Linked DNA regions of Spirulina subsalsa PCC 9445. Each later gene encodes a partner of the first gene's protein in a complex. Links are inferred from orthologs where the notes say so. Each region holds a gene or a part of one and is shown on either strand. Other genes may lie near its edges.

Region 1 (7,003 bases):
CATCACACTGTTAATCATGAACGGGTTAAAAACCGCCGCCACATAATCAATCACTTCATATTTCCCATCTACCCACTCCACCCCGGCCGGAGTCTGTAACCACGAATTAGCCGTTAAAATCCAGAACGTGGATAAATTCGCACCGATAGCCACCAGAATAGTCGCGATGTAGTGAATAATCGGATTAACTCGTTCCCAACCAAAGACCATAATTCCCAAAAAGGCCGCCTCTAGCATAAACGCCCAAGAAGCCTCAAAGCCAATAATACTCCCGAAAAAATTACCAATCGCCTCAGACAACGGCGCCCAATTGGTGCCAAACTGAAACCCCATGGGAATCCCACTCGCAACACCAATCCCAAAGTTCAGAACATAGAGTTTCACCCAAAAACGAGCATGGTGATAATAGTCTTTGTTCTTGGTCTTTAACCAAAGACCTTCGATAATCACAAGATAAATCCCCAAACCTGTGGTTAATACAGGCCACAGCATATGAAAAATAGCGGTCAAGGCAAACTGCATCCGCGATAAAACAACCGTGTTAGAGAGAAAGTCCATGATGACCAGTGTAAGCTAATCCTTATTTGACCTAGATTGTGACCCAAGGTTCTCAATTATTACCAAACTTTAAAAAAAATTAATATTTTGTTGTATAGTCGAATAGTTTTACAGTCTGTCGAAGATCCCGACTCCCCCTTAAACCAGCAAATCCAACCTCAGATTCAGTGTTCAGCCTACACTGTCCCCTATAATCAATGATGATGTGCAATAACCAATCGACTCAAGCGTTGAAGATTTATCACCGCGTTTTCGAGTCTTCGAGCAACCAGCAGATAAGAGGGACACTGCCGAATCTATGGCACAAATAGAAACTAGAACCGAACCCATGGTGTTAAACATGGGGCCACACCATCCCTCGATGCACGGCGTTTTACGTCTGATCGTCACCCTCGATGGGGAAGACGTGATTGATTGTGAACCCGTGATCGGCTACCTCCACCGAGGGATGGAAAAAATCGCCGAAAACCGGACTACCGTGATGTATGTTCCCTACGTCAGTCGTTGGGACTACGCCGCCGGGATGTTTAATGAAGCCATTACCGTCAATGCACCGGAACAGTTAGCGGATATTGAAGTGCCCAAACGCGCCCAATATATCCGCGTCATCATGTTAGAACTGAACCGCATTGCTAACCATTTACTCTGGTTAGGGCCCTTCTTGGCAGACGTAGGGGCGCAAACCCCCTTCTTTTATATCTTCCGAGAACGAGAACTCATTTATGACCTCTGGGAAGCGGCTTCTGGCTCTCGCTTGATTAATAACAACTATTTCCGGGTAGGTGGGGTATCCGTGGATCTGCCCTACGGGTGGATTGACAAATGCCTCGACTTTTGCGACTACTTCGCCCCGAAAATCGATGAATATGAAAAATTAATCACCAATAACCCTATTTTCCGCCGTCGGGTGGAAGGAGTCGGCACTATTAGCCGCGAAGATGCCATTAACTGGGGATTATCCGGCCCCATGTTACGGGGATCTGGCGTAAAGTGGGATCTGCGCAAAGTGGATCACTACGAATGCTATGACGAATTGGATTGGGAGGTGCAGTGGGAAACCGGAGGGGATTGTTTCGCCCGGTATCTTGTGCGCATTCGGGAAATGCGCGAGTCCCTTAAGATTGTTCGCCAAGCTTGTCAAGGGATTCCGGGCGGCCCCTACGAGAATCTGGAAGCCAAGCGCTTAATGGAAGGTAAGAAGTCCGAGTTTAACGGCTTTGATTATCAGTACATCGCCAAAAAAGTCGCCCCCACCTTTAAGATTCCCGCAGGAGAACACTATGTCCGCCTAGAAAGTGGTAAAGGTGAACTAGGGGTGTTTATTGTCGGCAATGATAATGTCTTCCCCTGGCGCTTTAAAGTTCGTCCACCGGATTTTAATAATTTACAAATCCTGCCCCAACTCTTAAAAGGGGTAAAAGTTGCCGATATTATGGCAATTTTGGGTAGTATCGATGTAATTATGGGATCAGTTGACCGTTAGGTTTCATCCTCTAAGTTGAGCCTGAAGACAGTGGCTCAACCCGGACGACATCCCCAACAAAAAGCGGGTAGCTTCACTACCCGCTTTTTGTTGGCCATGTAATACCGCTCCAGATTTCACCCCAATGGGTGAGAAAAAACTTCCGGAAAAGAATTTTAAGAAGGTGAAAGTGTAAAGAGAATTAATCAATCAAATCTGGTGGATTTTTCTCTGGGAAGTTCTTATTAATCCTTGGATCAAGCATTAGCTTTGCCGGGCTAGAGAGAATCCTAAGCCGGAGATATGTCTGGGGGAGCAGGGAAAAAAAGTGATTTCTCTGAAAACAAGTTAAACTAGAAGTAGTTGGATCACTTTACAAAAGATCAGCCATTTGTTCACAGTATCTTTAAAGACTTAATTGTACAATCAATAGAGGGAGACGTTTATGGGAAAGAACATCATGAAATCCTATTCTAGACTTGGTATCGCCACCTTCCTGACCGCAGCCCTGAGTTTCGCAGGAATGTCTGTCGGTCACGCGATGGAGTTTCGTCCGCCGGATCGGGGGGCGCCGCGCAGTGCCGCCGATGGTGGGACTCGGGGATGCACAGTTCAAGAATCCGGTCAGAAGACCTTAAAAGCCTTAACTCCCGGACAGGCTTTGCCTTTAACCCTGTCTAGTCATCCCACATTTTTCTGGTATATGCCGGAAACTCGCGCTGAATCTGTAACCTTTGTCCTCAATGACCGCTATGAAAATACGGTGTATTCTGTGACCCTAGACAACCCCAACCAAGCGGGGATTATGAGCATGAGTTTGCCGGAAGAAGAACGCTATGCTCTTAAAACGGGGGAAAATTATCATTGGTATGTGTTCCTGACTTGTAATGCGAATGACCCGACGGGTGATGTGTTTGTGGATGGTTGGGTACAACGTTTAGATGAAAGTGATCCCCTTGCTCAACAACTCCTGAGTCCGGGTGGAAATGCTGATCTAACACGCTTTGCGGAAGCAGGCATCTGGCATGAAGCCCTGGCTGGATTGGTTCAAAAACGGCAAAATGCCCCCAATGATCAGGAATTGGCTGCTTCTTGGCAAGAATTCCTAGAGTCTGTAGATTTAGGACAATTAGCTCAAGAACCATTCTTGCGGTGAAAATAATCGGAAAATTGTCCGGTCAGGCTGGATCGAGGTTGTAAGAGAGTGTATAGGGCTAATTCTGCCTCGGTCTAGACTGGAAAAACTTAAGCCATGCTTAGGAGTGATTCTGTGAATCATTGGAACATTGAACCGATTAGCCTAAGACCACTGGGGTTAGCCCGGAAGGTTTTAGGCTTTTTCGTTGGGTTTGGAACTTGCGGCATTGGGATGAGTCCCGTTGGCGCACAGTACATTGTGCCTGCCAATGATGGGACGGGAACTTTCATTGACCAGCAAGGAAATTCTCTGCGGATTTTTGGCGGTACCGCTTCAGCCGATGGTCAGAATTTGTTCCATAGTTTCTTACAGTTCAACCTACAGTCTGGTTATACGGCAAATTTTGAGGCGGCCTCTGGGGTTCAAAACATTTTAGGTCGTGTGGTGGGGGGAGATCCTTCTTTAATTAATGGGATGCTTCAGGTGACGGGGGCAAATGCGAACTTGTACCTGATGAATCCGGCGGGAATTATTTTTGGCTCTGGTGCTTCCCTCAATGTTCCGGCGGATTTTACGGCGACGACAGCAACGGGGATTGCTGTGGATGGGGGGGTGTTTCATGCCCAAGGGAGTAATAATTACGCGGCTTTAATTGGTGCGCCGAATCAGTTTATTTTTTCGAGTCCTTACCCCGGTGTGATTGTTAATGCTGGGGATTTGGCGGTGAGTCAAGGTCATAATTTGTCGTTGTTGGCTGGGACGGTGGTCAATACGGGGAGTTTGAGCGCGCCGGGAGGCCATTTAACCGTGGCAGCGATTCCGGGAACCGGGCGGGTGCGGATTAGCCAGACGGGGATGATTTTGAGTTTGGAGGTGGAGGTTCCCCAAACAGCCGATGGACAACCTGCGCCGATTCATGCCCGGGATTTGCCGAGTTTGTTGACGGGGGCGGCGAATCACTCAGAGTCACAGATCCGGCTTGGTGAGGCAAAAACGGGGTTAAGTGTGGACAGTGCAAATCATGACTCTAGTCGGCCAACGGTGCGATTTAGCCATTCTGGGGCGACTATTCCTAATTTATCGGGTTTGGTGGCTTTGACGGGGAGCTTGGATGCCAGTAGTGTCACGGGAACTGAACAGACGATTCAGGTTTTAGGCGATCGCATTGGTCTTTGGAATGCCCATCTCAACGCGGCGGGAGAACAGGGGGGCGGCACCATTTTACTGGGGGGAGAACACAAAGGACTCGGCCCAACTCCCACCGCTCAACGGGTGTTTATTGACTCAAATTCTACCTTAAACGTCAATGCCACTGGGAACTATGGAGACGGGGGACGGGCGATCATTTGGTCTGATGATAGCACCGTGTTTAACGGCTCCATTGGAGCCCGAGGAGGGACGCTGGGGGGCAATGGGGGCTTTGTAGAAGTGTCGGGGAAAGAAAAGCTACACTTTAACGGCACCGTTGAGATGAAATCCTTGGGACAGCCCGGTACGGTGTTGTTAGATCCTCATACCATCTGGATTACCCAGTTGAATTCTGGAGCCGATGATGATGAATTAAATGACGGGCAAATCCTCGCCTCGGATAGTCCGGGCGCTAATTTTGTGATTTCTCAAAATAAGCTCAATGACTTAGCGAGTCAAGGGGTTCATATCATTTTAGAAGCGACGAATTTGATCGACCTTCACCCCGCTCGGTCGCTTGATTTTTCCCCTGCCGCATCCGTCCGGTTTTCCGCTCCTTTGGTGAATTTAAGAGGTTCCATCAGTATGGGCAATACACCCTTAACCCTAGATGCCACTGGGCTAGATATGCGGGATTTACAGGGAACAGGTCAACTGAACATTCGTCCTTTTGAGATTGATGGAAGTATTCGCATTGGCGGAACACCACCCACCAGTGCAATGGATTTAGACGAGCCAGACCTCAACGGTATTAAGCCCGGTTTTGAGGTGATTAATGTGGGTCGTCCTGACGGCACCGGGACTATTTTTTTAGATGATTTGAGTGCGGTGACTTCTCCTTTAAATATTGTGGGAGGGTCTACTGTATATGGGCAAAATCACAATACAACCTGGACGTTAACGGGGGCTAATACGGGTCGCATGGCGACGAATCAGCATCAGGTGACGTTTAGTAATATTAACCGTCTGGTGGGGGGCAGTGGGGCGGATACTTTTGTTTTTCAAGACGGGGTGAATTTTAATGGCGTTCTCGATGGAGGTGGAGGAGTTAATCGCTTAGATTATTCGGCTTATACTACTCCTGTGACCGTTGATTTACCGAATAATTCTGCAACGGGAACTCTGGGGGTTTTTAACATTGCTCAAACCGTTTTACCCTCGTTAAAACCTCCCCCAACTCCCTCAACTCCCCCAATGGCCCCCACGGCCTCCACTCCATCAAATCCGGTGAATAATCCCCCTCCGGTGAATAATCCCCCTCCGGTGGTCAGTGCGGAAGAATCCAAAACGCGCCCTGATTTTGCTCAGGTGGCTATTGCTTCGATCTTCCCCAATTTAGCGCAAAACCGTTTACTGATTAGTCTAGACTCTGGTGAGGAATTGGAGTTAGATACAGGACTATATCTGAATCTCAATCCCTTTTTTGACCGAGGGGATACGGCTGGGGCGGTTTTAGCGCTGGATAATCATTTTACGGGACAATTTGGGCGTTACCTGAATAAGGAAGTGGCTGGGGAAGAGCCAACCGTGGAGGAAATGCAAAGCCATTTACAACAGATGGCTGGAGAAACGGGGATGAATACGGCGGTTATCTATGCGTTTATCCGACCGGAACATTTAGAATTAATTCTTGTGCCTCCGACGGGGGCGCCGATTCATTATCGGGTGCGGGAAGCAAATCAGAGTCGGTTATTAGAAGAGGTGCGTAAGTTTCAGTTTGAAATTGGCAGTCCTATCCGTCGTCAATCGAATAGTTATCTTGCAAGCGCCCAACAACTCCATCAGTGGTTAATCGGGCCGATGGCGAAGGATTTACAACGGTTTGATATTCAAACCCTGTTGTTGATTGTGGATGAAGGATTGCGTTCTCTGCCTTTTGCGGCGCTCCATGATGGGGAACGGTTTTTGGTGGAGGATTATAGTATGAGTTTGGTGCCGAGTTTCCACTGGTTAAATCTGGAACGGGGGAATGTGCAGAATAGTCCTTTGTTAGCCATGGGAATGTCGGAATTCCGGTCTAAAACCCCCTTGCCTGCGGTTCCGACGGAGTTAAAGGCGATCGCGCAAAAATGGGAAACTAGCACCACCTTACTCAATGAACGCGCCACCCTCCGCAGTTTACAACAGAATCAAAATCGGCAGAACTTTGGGATTGTTCACATTGCCACCCACGGCGAATTTCAACCCGGTTCTTTGGAAGAGTCTTATATTCAACTGTGGGATCAGGCCATTGGGTTAAATGATATGGCCAATCTGAACTGGGAGCAAAATCAGGTTAATTTGTTAGTCTTAAGTGCCTGTAGAACTGCATTAGGAGATACTCAAGCCGAATATGGTTTTGCCGGATTAGCGGTGAAAACAGGGGTGAACACAGCTTTGGCGAGTTTATGGTATGCCAATGATGTGGGAACTTTAGGGTTAATGAGTGGATTCTATAATAATTTACGCCAGGTGACGACCAAAGCAGAAGCCTTAAGACAAGCGCAAATTGCCCTGTTACGGGGGCAAGTTAAGATTCAGGAACAGACACAGAATCAAGGTCTAATGTTGGTGGGTGAGTTTGGCGAAATTCCTTTAACCTCTGAGTTTAATGATTTAGGGATTCGGAGTTTACAACACCCCTACTATTGGTCTGGTTTTGCCATGATTGGCAATCC
Region 2 (6,848 bases), 2.3 Mb from region 1 along the record:
AGGGGAAGGAACAGAGTTTATTATCACCTTACCCATTCATGCTGACATCTAGGAGTATTCCAAATTATGACTAAACCTATTATTTTGTGTGTTGATGATGAGGCAGTTGTTTTAAATAGTTTGAAAATTCAACTCAGAAATGCTTTTCAAGACACTTATTTATACGAAATGGCAGAAAGTGCCAATGAAGCTTTAGAAATTATTGAAGAATATCGCAGTGAAGGAGCAGATGTGATTGTTATTGTTTCTGATTGGTTGATGCCCGGCATTAAAGGGGATGAATTTTTGATTCAAGTTCACCAAAAATATCCGAAAGTGGTTAAAATTCTCTTGACGGGTCAAGCGGATCAAAGTGCCATTGAACGCGCCCGAGAAGAAGCTGAACTACATTCCTATCTTGCTAAACCTTGGAATAGTGATGATCTGATTTATGCCATTCAGTCTGGACTCTCGACTCGTGATAATTGAACGACACAATTACGCCCTGAATTCTTGGCTTTATACAACGCTAAATCTGCTTGTTTGAATAGTTCCCGAATGTCTAAATCTTGAGGGGAAGTTGTAGCGACTCCAATACTCACCGTAATCTGGATAAAACTACACTGTATTGGAATTTTTTCTTGGGCGATGATCTCACAAATAGTTTTAGCCCGATAGGTCGCGTCTTGTAGGCTAGTTTGTGGGAGTAAAAGGGCAAATTCTTCCCCCCCTAATCTCCCTAGAATGTCATGAGGTGTGGCTTGAGATTTGAGCAAATGTGCAACAGATTGTAAGACTAAATCTCCAATATCATGACCAAATGTATCATTAACTTTTTTGAAAAAGTCAATGTCTAGTAATAGTAGAGCGACATCATGGGTAATAGCATTGTTCACTTCTTCACGCCCCCGTTGAAAAAAATAGCGACGGTTATAAAGTCCGGTTAATTCGTCCGTCATCGCCAGTCGAGATAATTGGTCTTCTAGGTGTTTGTGTTGAGTAATATCAATTAAGGTAATAAATATCGAAAGAGTTCCATCAAAGTTAATTAACGTACCGGATATATTTGCCCAAAAAATCTCTCCTTTTGAGTTAAATAATTGGGTTTCAAAATCTTGAATAAAACCTTGTTTTTTTAACGCTTTAAGAATAATATTTCGATCATCTGGTTGAACATAAAAATCTTCAGTTAGATAACCAATTGCCTGATTTCGTCTAACTTTAAAAATTCGAGATGCTTTAGGATTAAGATAGGCAATTTCGCCCGTTTCAAATTGAGAAATCACAATAGGGAAAGGAGAGCTTTCAACTAAGAAACGATATCTTTTTTCTAAAGCCCGTAAACTATTTTCGGTCTGCATTCGTTCCGCTACTTCCTGTCGAATGCGATGATTGAGTTGATAAAAGCGTAAGGCAATCCAAGATACAAACCCTAAAATGCTCGAAATAGTGATGAAGATGAAATAAACCCAGGTGAGGTTAGGTTGAGGATAGCGCTCATAGATAAATCCGGCTAGTGAACTATAGCGCGTGGCAAATCCGAGATCATGATAGATTTGCAGAATATAGTTCCAGCGTCCGGGGTTCATATAGCCGATTTCTACGACATCGGATAAAATGAGGCGCTTGCTGGCTTCTGCTTCATATCTCAGATGCGCCCGACTGTGGCGGGGACTATATTCTGTATAGATTAGCTCAATCATTTCCTCCGGGTGTTCGAGGGCATAAGCCCAGCCTTTTAAGGAAGCATCAAGGAAGGCTTTCACTCGTTGAGGATGGCGTTTAATTTGAGCTTCGGTCGTGAATAAAGTATCGCCATAAAAATCAATTCCTCCCGCCCGAGGATTAAAAATAATGTGGGGGATATTCACTTGCTCTAAAAAAAAAGGCTCGTCGGTTGAGTAACCGGACATGGCATCGACACGGCCATTAATTAAAGAAAGGGGAGTAAAACTATGGGGAACTTGAATGAATTGGTCTAATGCAATCCCTTCGGATTTTAAATAGGCGATGAGTTCGACAGCATGATCTCGTATCATCACTCGTTTGCCGATGAGATCATGAATATGATCTAAGTTGGGTTGGCGACGGGCAATGATAACGGAGGGGGAATGTTGGTAAATAGCGGCGAGAGCGACGACGGGATAGCCTTGATTGCGTAGAAGGACTAAATCAGAACCAGCAATACCGAATTCTGCCTCACCGTTAAGGACTACTTCAACGGGGGGGGTATTTTCGGGCATTTCCTGCATTTGAACATCTAATCCCGCTTGTTCATAATAGCCTTGGGCTTTGGCGGCGTAGTATCCGGCAAACTGGAACTGGTGCCGCCATTTGAGTTGGAGGGTGACGGTTTCTAGGGGGGGAGGAGAGGGACTTTTCGCAAGGGTGGTGTGGGGACTCGAAGGGAAGCCGGGAAGCAGGCACAGGAGAACTGCTACCCCAAAGGCGATCGCACCGGATAAAAACAGAGCAAAGCGATGTTTCAGCACAATAACTGCGTGCAACTCAAAATCAAGGGGATGAGGAAAGCAAAATCAAGGGGAATGTTCTTCCATCATAGTGACTAAATTGGTGAATCATAACCCCCCCTCCTCTCCCTACCCCACAAAAAAGCACCCCCCTCTAGGAAGTGCTGAAAACATTAAGAATTGATTCCTTTTAATAAGCATCTTGTAACTCGTAGAAGTCCGGCGAAATATAATCCTTCCGCAACGGCCAACCGACCCAATCTTCCGGCATTAAGATTCGTTTCAGATTAGGATGTCCTTCAAAAACAATGCCATACATATCATAGGTTTCCCGCTCTTGCCAATCCGCCGCCTTCCAAATCCAATAAACCGAAGGCACTTTAGGATTATCCCGAGGCAAATACACCTTCACCCGCACCTCCTCCGGTTGGGTGACATTATCCCCCACTTTAATTAAATGGTAGAAACTGACCAACTCCTTACCAGGGCCGACATCATACCCCCCTTGACACTGCAAGTAATTAAAGCCATAGGCATATAAAGCCGTAGCAATCGGGATGAGAAACTCCGCATCCACCTTAATTAATTCCACCCCTAAATGATCCTTTTCGAGGGCTTCATGGTCAAAACCATTTTCCGTTAACCACTGAGAAACCGGACCCGCTTCTACAATGGCAGTTGTTTCAACTTGATTTTCTTCTTCAGCCACGATTGACTTCCTCTTTAGATTCTGCAAAACCCGGCGCGACAGGCATTCCGTACCCTTCCGTTAACACCTTCGGGGGAGCTTGACGAGTACCAGATTGGAGATATTCTCCCGTTAAAATCGGTTCAACCGCCACCATATTATGAGTCGTGCTGTAGTAGCGATTCGTTTGAGATTGAACTCTCGCCCGTTCCTGAATCGACTCATTAGCCACCTTTTTGCGCAATTTAACAATCGCGTCCATAATCGCTTCAGGACGAGGAGGACAACCGGGAATATATAAATCCACCGGGATTAACTTATCCACCCCTCGCACCGCACTAGGAGAGTCCATACTAAACATTCCCCCAGTAATAGTACAAGCCCCCATAGCAATCACATATTTGGGGTCAGGCATTTCCTCATAGAGTCGCACCAAAGCCGGAGCCATTTTCATGGTAATCGTTCCCGCCGTGATGATTAAATCCGCTTGTCTCGGACTGGAACGAGGAACAAGGCCAAAACGGTCAAAATCGAAACGAGAACCAATCATCGCCGCAAATTCGATGAAGCAGCAGGCCGTTCCGTATAACATCGGCCAGAGACTCGATAATCTCGCCCAATTATACAGATCATCCACCGTCGTTAGGATGACATTCTCCGATAAATCTTGAGTGACCGTTGTCCGAGCAATAGGATTGAGAATTTTTTCTTTTTGCTGCTGCTCCAAAAGTGCAGCATCCGTTGGGTTATCAGATTTCATGACCATTCCAGCGCTCCTTTTCGCCATGCGTAGACCAGAGCTACTACTAAAATTCCAATAAAAATTAAAGCCTCTACAAAGGCTAGTAGCCCTAATTGATTAAAAGCAACCGCCCAGGGGTAGAGAAAGACCGTTTCCACGTCGAAGACAACGAAGACAAGGGCGAACATATAGTACCGGATATTAAATTGAATCCACGCACCCCCCAAAGGTTCCATCCCAGATTCATAGGTGGTGCGTCGTTCGGGCCCTCCGGTTGGCGGGCGGAGCAGCTTAGAAGCTGTCAGCGCCAAAATGGGGACGGAACTGGCTATGAGCAAAAATCCTAGAAAATATTCGTAACCGCTTAAGTGAAACACTACTGATTTCCCCGTTGCTGATTGCTGAAACTATTGGCTCAGTGTCTGAACACTTTGTTCATTATAGGGGAAGGAACGACCAAAAATAATGGGACACAAGCCCCGCCCTTATAGGGCGGTTCAGTCTGGGTTGTGCGATAAGTTGTGAGTTTGTCCTACTTCATTATTGGCTGGTTGTTGGCTCGTTGTTGGCTCGTTGTTGGGCTTTAGCCCTAAACCAAAGGCGCTAAAGCGCAACTACGAACGAGGGAAACCCTATTTTAGATTTCGTCCCAACCGCCTAAACCCGAAGACATGACATAACTGGTAACTCCCGATTCAAAGAAATTGGCCTTAGTGTTGCCATCAGCTTTGGTGTCCGCGAATTTCTCTAGGTGGGTGTAGGGACTCTTAGTAAACTTGTCTTCCTTGTACAGGGGTTCTAGACCAATGGCACGGAGACGAATATTGGCTAAATATTTGGTGTATTGTTCCGTGCTGGCCTCGGTAATCCCTAGGATTTGGTTGCCGACGATGTGGTTAGTCCACTTGCACTCATGGCGAACAGCATTGTCGAACATCTCATAAATTTGTTCGACAGAGTGAGTAAACGTCGTCATGGCTTCGGGGACTAAACGCTGAAATAAGCGGACATGACTTAATTCGTCGCGGTTGATCATTTTAAAAATGTCAGCACTACCGGGCATCAACATTCGTGAGGCTAAATTGTAGAAGAAAATAAAGCCATTGTAGAAATACAATCCTTCTAGTAAATAATCGGCAACTAGGGCGATGAAATAGTTTTCATAGCTAGGGTCATCGACATATTTTTGATAGAGGGACGCGATGAATTCACAACGTTCTAGTAAGACTTTATCAGTTCGCCAAAAATCATAAACACTACTCCGTTTTTCGGCGGGAATAATGGTTTCAATCATCCATTGATAGCTTTGATTATGTAAGCCTTCTTGGGAGGCTTGTTCCGTCATACATAGGGTAACTTCCGGGGCAGTAATGGGGCTTTTTAGGTAAGGGATATTGTAGGTTTGGATGGAATCTAAAAAAGTTAAATAGGAAAGAATTCCATCAAAGGCATAGCGTTCTTCTGGAGTCAAATTCCAGTAATCTGTAACATCTTGGGTAATATCGAGCTTTTCTGGTCATTCATGTTCAACAAAGTTCGCTACACTTTGCCCGCTTTATTTAAGCTGCTATGTGTCACCACACAGATCGGACTATATCATCATCCTTTGCCCTAGCAAAAGAGTCCCCCGCTTCGACAGTCAATCGCTTACTGCCTACTCCGTAAACTCGGATAGTCTCTACACCTTCTTGCTTTTGGCAAGCTTGGCACGGGATTGTCTGTCATGCAATATTCGGTATTTTTACGAATTTGTAAAAACCAGAGTTTCCCCGTTTTCGAGGGATTTAGTCTGGACTACCTAGTTAATCCAGAAGTTCTCTCTCATTTGTTTGTATAATCCCACAGCCCAAGAATAGCGGACATCATTAAGTTGCATGAGGTTGGTGGTGTTGCCAAACCACATGGTACGGTTTTCAATCGTGTCGTCGCCTTGGGGATTAAAAATGGGGTTGACGGGCATTTTTTGCCGTTTTTCCGGTGTATAAGTCATGAGAGATTTTGCTGTTATAAGTCCTTCCGCATTGTATAGAAAAAAGGGAAAAATAGAACGGCAAACTTCAGAATTTAGCTGTCAGCGTCAATACCTAGCGCTCTCAGTTGTGCGGCTAATCGCTCGGCTCGTTGGCGTTCCTGTTGCGCCCTCTGGTCAGCTTGTTCCGCTCGTTGCCGTTCTTGTTCTGCCCTCTGGTCAGCTTGTTCCGCTCGTTGTTCCAACTCCAAAAAGCTCAGGAATCCTCGCCCATCGGGACGATACAGTTCCAATGTGGTCGCCGTTACAACAAACCGAATCCCTAGACGGGGACTTGTCCAGTTCTGGATTTCTTCTATCGCTCTCAATCCTGCCTCTGTACGGCAAAATCCCTGTAAATTGTTCCGGTCTGGGTTGTAAATATAATATTCTTCTACTCCGTAATCGTCATAGAATTGCTGTTTTTTGCTCATTTCCCCTGAACGATTGCCGGGGGAGAGAATTTCAAATACGACTTGAGGGGCAATATTCCCTTCTTCCCACTGTTTATAAGACCCTCGCTCTCCTTTGGGGCGACCAAATGCTACGAGAGCATCGGGAGCAACGCGGATTTCTGGGTGTCCTTCTACAGGATACCAGAGTAAATCTCCGGCTACAAAAACATCGGGTCGGTCAGCCAAGAGGAGTTCTAGGTTTTCTTTAATCAGGACAATCCAGCGAAATTGGAGGGTATTGTCTGCCATGGGCTGACCGTCACTGTCGGGGTAGAGTCTCTCACAATCCAAGGAAATGGTCATATCAATTATCTCCTCTGGGTGAGGGGGAATTGTCTTTTTTAGTTTAGCAAGTCTTCAGAGTCCAGAATTTAGCTGTCAGGGTCAATGCCTAACGCTCTCAGTTGTGCGGCTAATCGCTCGGCTCTTCGGTCAGCTTGTTCTGCCCTTCGGTCAGCTTGTTGGGCTCGTTGGCGTTCCTGTTCTGCCCTCTGGTCAGCTTGTT
Region 3 (6,927 bases), 170 kb from region 1 along the record:
CCCATTAACTACCCGACAACTCACGAGGACGTTCCGGCAAAGTTAAAGCCGTTTCTACCTCAGTCGTTGTGGCCTTCCGTTCCGGGATAAAGTCACGACGGGCGAGAATAATAGCCCCCACCATCGCCATTAACAACAACACCGAAGCCAACTCAAACGGCAAGAGAAAATCACTAAAGAAATGCTTCCCAATTTGGATAATCGTACTACTAGCATTGACCACCGTAGTATCCACCGCCCAAGGAGTCGCCAACACCATCGTACTGAGCAACGCCAATAAACCCACACAAACCAACGCCGTCGCCCCTTGACGAATCCAACGATTGCGCACAGGTTTAAACTCTTCCTTCTTGTTCACCAACATAATGGCAAACAAAATCAACACATTGACCGCCCCCACATAAATCAAAATTTGGGCAGCCGCCACAAAATCAGCATTCAACAGGATATATAACCCCGAAATGCTCATAAATACACCACCCAGCAAAAACGCCGAGTAGACAATCTGATTGAGGAGGACAACCCCCAACGCTGCCCCTAGCATCATCACAGCCAAGATGCCAAAGGAAACAATCTGAACACCTTCCGCTAAATTCACGCCTTTCTGTTCTCCTTCCTGCTGTTAATACTCATGTTCGTTCATCGCGGCTCAAGCCTCACCTAGTCCGAAGACCCCGCCTTCATAGCTTCCATAATTTCTTCCGGACGTTGACCTGCCCGTTGGGAACCGGGGGGTAAATCATGGGGGTCATCCACCCCTTTAGGCAAATAGGCAAACTCTCGCAACGGTGTCACCATGGGGTCATCTGTCACCTTGTAAGGTAAACGACCCAAAGCGACGTTATCATAATTCAACTCGTGACGGTCAAAAGAGGCTAACTCGTACTCCTCCGTCATGGATAAACAATTCGTGGGGCAATATTCAACACAATTCCCACAGAAGATACAAACGCCAAAATCAATACTATAGTGATTGAGTTTTTTCTTCTTGGTTTCCTTATTAAATTCCCAATCCACCACCGGGAGGTTAATTGGGCAAACCCGCACACAAACCTCACAAGCAATACATTTGTCAAACTCAAAATGAATGCGGCCGCGATACCGTTCTGAGGGGATGAGTTTCTCGTAAGGGTACTGTACCGTCACCGGACGGCGCTGCATATGGTCAAAGGTGACAGATAGCCCTTGACCGATATATTTAGCCGCTTGTACGGTTTCTTTGGCATAGTCGCCCACTTGTTTGAGGAACTTAAACATAATTAGCCTCTGTATTTTGCAAATTTTAAGGACTTATGCCTCATTTTAGCCCCCGAAGGCGATGGGGAAAGCCAGTTTCAGGCCGGCCGTTAGGAGTAAATTCACTAAGGCCACGGGGAGTAAAAACTTCCAGCCCAGGTTTAAGAGTTGGTCAATACGGACGCGGGGCAGTGTCCAACGGAGTAAAACGGCGATAAAGACCAGAAAATAAGCCTTGAGAACCGTCATAATGATGCCCAAGGAGGCCGTCACCACTTGTAACCAAGGGGTTGTTTCACTAATGCCTAACCAGCCGGCGAGGGAGTCTAGGGGAATGGGGAATTCCCAACCGCCGAGGTACAGAATAGAGACAATCAGGGCGGATAACACGAGGTTAATATAAGACCCTACATAGAAGAGGGCGAAGCGCATTCCGGCGTATTCCGTTTGATACCCGGCGACTAATTCCTCTTCGGCTTCTGGTAAGTCAAAGGGTAAGCGTTCACATTCGGCGAGGGCTGCAATCCAGAAAATTAGGAAACCGACGGGTTGCCGCCAGACATTCCAGCCTAAAATCCCGTAGCCGGACTGTTGCTGCACGATGTCAATGGTGCTTAAGCTGTTGGACATCATGGCGACGGCTAAGACGGCCAAGGCGAGGGGGATTTCATAACTAATGGATTGGGCGGCGGCGCGCAATCCCCCTAAGAGGGAGTATTTATTGTTGGAGGCATAGCCCGACATTAACAAGCCGATGGGGGCAATACTGGAGAGGGAAATCCAGAGAAAAATCCCTACGTTGAGGTCGGTAATCAGGAGGTTTTGTCCAAACGGCACAATGAGGAAGGACAAAATCACGGGGATTACGACCAAGACGGGACCCAAGGTGAACAGCCAACTGTCGGCTTGGGCGGGAACAATATCTTCTTTGAAGACCAGTTTCAGACCGTCGGCAACGGGTTGTAGTACGCCGAGGGGTCCGGCATATTCTGGACCAATACGTTGCTGGGCGGCGGCGGAAATTTTCCGTTCTAGCCAGACGCTCACGAGGACTCCAACCACTGCCCCAATGACCATTAATATCATGGGCAGGGGGAGCCAGAAGACTTTGGCAATTTCTGGGGGAATTCCCAGTTGTTGGAGGGATTGTATAAAACTTCCTTGTAGGTCAATTCCTGAATTCATCGATTTTGAGTCACTTTAAGGGCATTGTGGGCTGGGTAAGGGGGGATATGATGCCTAAACCAGCCAAAACAGGTTATTTCAGTTTGTTATCAGCGAATCAGTCTTTAGTATATCGTTCAATGTTTCCCTCTCTGGTGGGGGGAGGGGAGAAAATCTACTTATGGGGGGATTCGGAAACATTTTAAGGTTGCCTATTACCTATTACCTCTCCCCTGCTCCCCTGCCCCCGACTCTCGGACTTATTCAGCAAGCCCTACTAAGTCCCTATTCTCTCTTGCCTAGTCCCCATCCCGTTGTGGGTGGGATAGTTGACTTTCTGTCCACTGGGGAAAAAAGAGTTCTCAACAGAGGATAGACTTAAAAAGTCAATGGCTGCCCGGGTTTCTGGAGAGCCTATTGTAAAAAATTCCCATTCTAAACTGCAACTCTCAGTGAGGTTTAAATCCTATGAATAATGCACTACGCAATGGTTCTGCTTCTTTGGACTATTCAAGGTTACAAGGGTTGAGTGAACTGTGGCCAATTTTGGTGGAAAATTATGGTGAAATTATTGCCCTCCATGACCCCCACAGTAAACCGGAGGTGATTTTAACCTATGCCCAACTCTATGAAAAAATTAAGCAGTTTGCGGCGGGGCTGCAAGGGTTGGGGGTGAAACCCCATGATAAGGTGGCTTTGTTTGCGGATAATAGTCCCCGGTGGTTTATTGCGGATCAGGGGATTCTGTTGGTGGGGGCGGCTGATGCGGTGCGCTCGTCTCAGGCGGAACGGCAAGAGTTACTGTACATTTTTGAGCATAGTGATAGCACCAGTTTGGTGGTGCAAGATTTAGCCACTTTACGGAAGTTACAGCCGGACTTGGCGGATTTGCCTGTGCAGTTTGTGGTTTTGTTGTCCGATGAAACGCCTCCGGCCGAGAGTCCCTTTAAGATTGTCAATTTTGCTCAGTGTTTGGTGCTGGGGGAAGAAACGACTTTAAAACCTGCGACCCAAACGCTGGATATGTTGGCGACGTTGATTTATACGTCGGGGACGACGGGACGACCGAAGGGGGTGATGTTAACTCATGGGAATTTCTTACATCAGGTGAATGGGGCGGCGACGGTGATTGAACCGCAACCGGGCGATCGCGCTTTAAGCATTCTCCCCAGTTGGCATTCCTATGAGCGCAGTGTAGAGTACTTTTTGCTCTCTCGGGCTTGCACCCAAATCTACACCAGCATTCGCACGTTTAAGAAGGATATCACCCAGTTTAAGCCCCATTTTATGGTGGGGGTTCCCCGTCTCTGGGAGTCGATTTATGAGGGGGTTCAGAAGTCGTTCCGGGAACAACCCGCCAGTAAACAACGCTTGATTCACTTTTTCCTGGGGGTATCCCAAAGCTATGTACAAGCGCGACGGATTGCCCAAAATATGAGCCTCGAACATCCAAACCCCAGCAGTTCAGAACGCTTCCTAGCACGGCTAAAAGCCCTCAGTTTAACGCCCTTACATCTGTTAGGTCATAAAATCGTCTACACCAAGATTCGGGCGGCTACAGGGGGCTGTGTGAAGGCGTTTATTAGTGGGGGTGGATCTTTAGCCCGTCATATTGATGCCTTTTTTGAACTGCTCGATATTCCCATCTTGGTGGGCTATGGTCTAACGGAAACCTCGCCTATTGCTACGGTGCGCCGTCCTCAGAACAATTTACGCGGTTCTTCGGGTCTACCTGTGCCTTACACGGAAATCCGCATTGTAGACCCCACAACACGCCAAACTCTACCCAACCAAACTCAAGGACTGGTTTTGATTCGCGGGCCGCAAGTGATGAGGGGATATTATAAAAATCCTGAAGCGACGGCGAAGGCGATTGATCCCGAGGGCTGGTTTGATAGTGGGGATTTGGGTATGATTACTCACGGAAATCAACTGGTTTTGACCGGACGGGCAAAAGATACCATTGTTTTGAGTAATGGGGAAAATATCGAACCCCAACCCATTGAGGATGCTTGTATTTGCAGCCCTTATATTGATCAGATGATGTTGGTTGGACAGGATCAAAAAATGCTGGGGGCGTTGATTGTACCGAATTTTGACGCACTGCAAAAGTGGGTCACGGAAGAGGGGTTAGGTTTGACCTTACCCCAGCCGGGGGATTCTGCACGACAAGACCTAGATCATCCGAAAATTATGGACTTGTTCCGACAAGAACTCAATCAACGGGTGAAAGAGCGTCCGGGCTACCGACTTGATGATCGGGTTGGGGTGTTCCGTTTGATTCCCCAACCGTTCACCATGGAAAATGGTCAATTGACCCAAACGTTAAAAATGCGTCGTCCTGTGATCGCGGAACAGTATCGCGATATGATCGACGGGATGTTTGAACGGAGTTGATGGGCGATCGCTTCCCATTTTCGACGACGAACCTACAACGAGCAGAGTAAGGAAACAAGATTGATGGATGAAAACAAACCGCAATTAATGTTAAAACGTCCGATTAACCTCAAGGTGGTTGTGACTCCTCGTTGGAAGGAGGAAATGCAGCAGCAGCTACAAGCCCAAACAAGCCAACTGGATCGCCAACTACAAGAGATTGATATGCAGGGACAACGGGCGATTTCAGAAATTCAAAAACAGGGGATTACGTTGACAAATCCCCAAGCCCTCCAACAAATTGAGGCGATTCAGAACCAAGTGAATCAAAAGAAAAATGAGTTTCAGCAGCGCAAAAATCAGTTACTCCAACAATTGGATCAACTGTCTGCGCTGGAGTTGGAACAAGAGGTACATCAAGGACAGATGGAAAGCTTTTTCAATGTCCAAGTGGGGGATAATCTCGTGCGCAAACTCAATGTAGAAATTTTGGTGCGGGATGGTGTCGTGGAAGAAATTCGCGGCGATGTTTAGGTAAATTGATCATCAATTATCAATTATCAATTATCAACTCATCGACTCTTGAAGATGCTTAATCAAGGTGGACTGAGGGAGAGGCCCAGCGAGGTGTTGCCAAGGCAAGACTTGCTGGGTGTCCCAGTTTTGATGAACGTAAAAGTCTAAGGGGGGGAGTTGTCCTTTGAGTTCTTTAAACGCTCGTTTATAACTGCCTAAAGAGTCGCCATAGTGACGGGTTAATTCTAATAGGGGGGTGATTCGGCGATCGCCTCGGGAAATTAAGGCTTGAATTACTGACCAATTATAGCTTTCGGGACGGAAATCAATCCCGTGCGATCGCAATTGTTTCTGTAAATACTGTAACCGCTTCTTACTCTCACCATTCACCCCCAACCACTGAAACGGCGTATGAGACTTAGGCACGAAGGTACTACAACCCAACGTTAAACGCAACCCCGGCACCCCCCGTTTAATCTCCTTCAACATCTGCACCGTTGCCTCAATATCCTCCTCCGTTTCCCCCGGAATTCCCACCATTCCATAAAGTTTGAGCGCTTTTAATCCCCCCGCTTTTGCATTCTCGGCCGCTTGTAATATCTCCTCATTGGCTAATTTTTTATTAATAATTTGCCGCACTCGTTCTGAACCACTTTCCACGGCAATAGTAATCGAACGACTATCATGTTGACTCAAAATTTGCGCCAGTTTTTCCGTCACCGTATTTGTACGCACCGAAGAAATACTGAGACGCACATCTTCATATTTCGGTTGATTAATATAATCTAAAAGGGCTTCAAACTCTGGATGTTGCGTTACCGATGCCCCCAACAAACCCAGACGATTTGTTACCTTTAATCCTCGTTCAATCGCTGGAATTAAAGACCCTTCAACGCTGGGAGTTCTAAAGGGTAACGTTAAATAACTCGCCAAACAAAAACGGCACATTTCCGGGCAACTACGCACCACTTCCACCATATAGATGCTTTCCCATGCGGCCTTTTCTGTCACCACCGTAGAAGCGGATAACATATTGCCACGATAGGTTTGTTTTTGGATCATGCTAGGAATCTCTGTAATTTTAGGCTTAATTTCTTCAATTCCAGATGTTATGTCTTGATAAATCACCTCATATAAACTGGGAATATAAACCCCCGGAACTTGTGCCAGAACGCGCAACTTCTCCTGACGAGGGGCATTTCTCAAGACTTTATAGGTATCAATAAACTGGTCTAATAAATCCTCTCCATCCCCCAATAAAATGACATCAAAAAATGCGGCAAACGGTTCTGGATTAGCCGTTAAAACCGGTCCTCCTCCAAACACCAGAGGATGGTGTTCTCCTCGTTCCTCGCTATGAGTCGGAATATCGAGGGATTCCAATAAATTTAAAATATTCATATAATCCAGTTCCCAAGAGAGGGAGAAACCTAATAATTCTGCTTCCCGGGGTAATGTTTCTTGAATATCCGTAAATAAACGACTTACTTCAACATCAGAACGGAGAGCCAAGGTAGACCAAACCACCTGATAGCCTAAACTGGTAATTCCCACACTATATTCATTGGGAAAGGCAAAAATAACTGGAATCCCATCGCTTTCCACAGATGCGGGGGTAAATAAAATTTTTTCAGC

Evidence for each region.
Region 2: the proteins of SPI9445_RS0115815 (region 1) and ndhC are in contact, whole or in part, in a cryo-EM structure (PDB 6ZJN), measured with the Thermus thermophilus proteins. The link is inferred for Spirulina subsalsa PCC 9445 from one-to-one orthologs. Residues at the interface, in WP_223903221.1 of Thermus thermophilus: Met26, Thr27, Asn29, Gly31, Pro32, His34; in WP_096411116.1 of Thermus thermophilus: Glu45, Ser46, Asn48, Pro50, Ala51, Gly52, Glu53.
Region 3: the proteins of SPI9445_RS0115815 (region 1) and nuoH are in contact, whole or in part, in a cryo-EM structure (PDB 6ZJN), measured with the Thermus thermophilus proteins. The link is inferred for Spirulina subsalsa PCC 9445 from one-to-one orthologs. Residues at the interface, in WP_223903221.1 of Thermus thermophilus: Pro35, Ser36, Asp139, Gly141, Ala142; in WP_096411122.1 of Thermus thermophilus: Ala224, Glu225, Gln226, Glu227, Ala295, Trp297, Phe298, Arg299.

The regions. Positions count from the first base shown.
Region 1 is NZ_JH980292.1:3,473,302-3,480,304, forward strand. The notes cover bases 1-2,948. They hold SPI9445_RS0115815 (NAD(P)H-quinone oxidoreductase subunit H), read left to right. Parts: upstream 1-856; coding sequence 857-2,041; downstream 2,042-2,948. Other genes in these bases: SPI9445_RS0115810 (cytochrome ubiquinol oxidase subunit I), read right to left, coding at 1-558; SPI9445_RS25855 (DUF928 domain-containing protein), read left to right, coding at 2,481-2,948. In the rest of the region: more of SPI9445_RS25855, read left to right, coding at 2,949-3,176; SPI9445_RS27715 (CHAT domain-containing protein), read left to right, coding at 3,291-7,003.
Region 2 is NZ_JH980292.1:1,169,940-1,176,787, reverse strand. The notes cover bases 2,577-5,369. They hold ndhC (photosynthetic/respiratory NAD(P)H-quinone oxidoreductase subunit C), read right to left. Parts: upstream 4,258-5,369; coding sequence 3,895-4,257; downstream 2,577-3,894. Other genes in these bases: SPI9445_RS0105580 (NADH dehydrogenase subunit K), read right to left, coding at 3,152-3,898; SPI9445_RS0105585 (NAD(P)H-quinone oxidoreductase subunit J), read right to left, coding at 2,641-3,159. In the rest of the region: SPI9445_RS0105600 (hybrid sensor histidine kinase/response regulator), read left to right, coding at 1-52; SPI9445_RS0105595 (response regulator), read left to right, coding at 67-468; SPI9445_RS0105590 (diguanylate cyclase), read right to left, coding at 438-2,471; SPI9445_RS0105565 (hypothetical protein), read right to left, coding at 5,679-5,870; SPI9445_RS0105560 (Uma2 family endonuclease), read right to left, coding at 5,945-6,646; SPI9445_RS0105555 (Uma2 family endonuclease), read right to left, coding at 6,715-6,848. UniProt on the Escherichia coli protein: NDH-1 shuttles electrons from NADH, via FMN and iron-sulfur (Fe-S) centers, to quinones in the respiratory chain. The immediate electron acceptor for the enzyme in this species is believed to be ubiquinone.
Region 3 is NZ_JH980292.1:3,644,660-3,651,586, forward strand. Bases 363-3,234 are described here. They hold nuoH (NADH-quinone oxidoreductase subunit NuoH), read right to left. Parts: upstream 2,422-3,234; coding sequence 1,303-2,421; downstream 363-1,302. Other genes in these bases: SPI9445_RS0116620 (NADH-quinone oxidoreductase subunit J), read right to left, coding at 363-598; ndhI (NAD(P)H-quinone oxidoreductase subunit I), read right to left, coding at 661-1,257; SPI9445_RS0116640 (AMP-dependent synthetase/ligase), read left to right, coding at 2,869-3,234. In the rest of the region: more of SPI9445_RS0116620, read right to left, coding at 5-362; more of SPI9445_RS0116640, read left to right, coding at 3,235-4,797; SPI9445_RS0116645 (YlqD family protein), read left to right, coding at 4,861-5,310; SPI9445_RS0116650 (B12-binding domain-containing radical SAM protein), read right to left, coding at 5,344-6,927. UniProt on the Escherichia coli protein: NDH-1 shuttles electrons from NADH, via FMN and iron-sulfur (Fe-S) centers, to quinones in the respiratory chain. The immediate electron acceptor for the enzyme in this species is believed to be ubiquinone.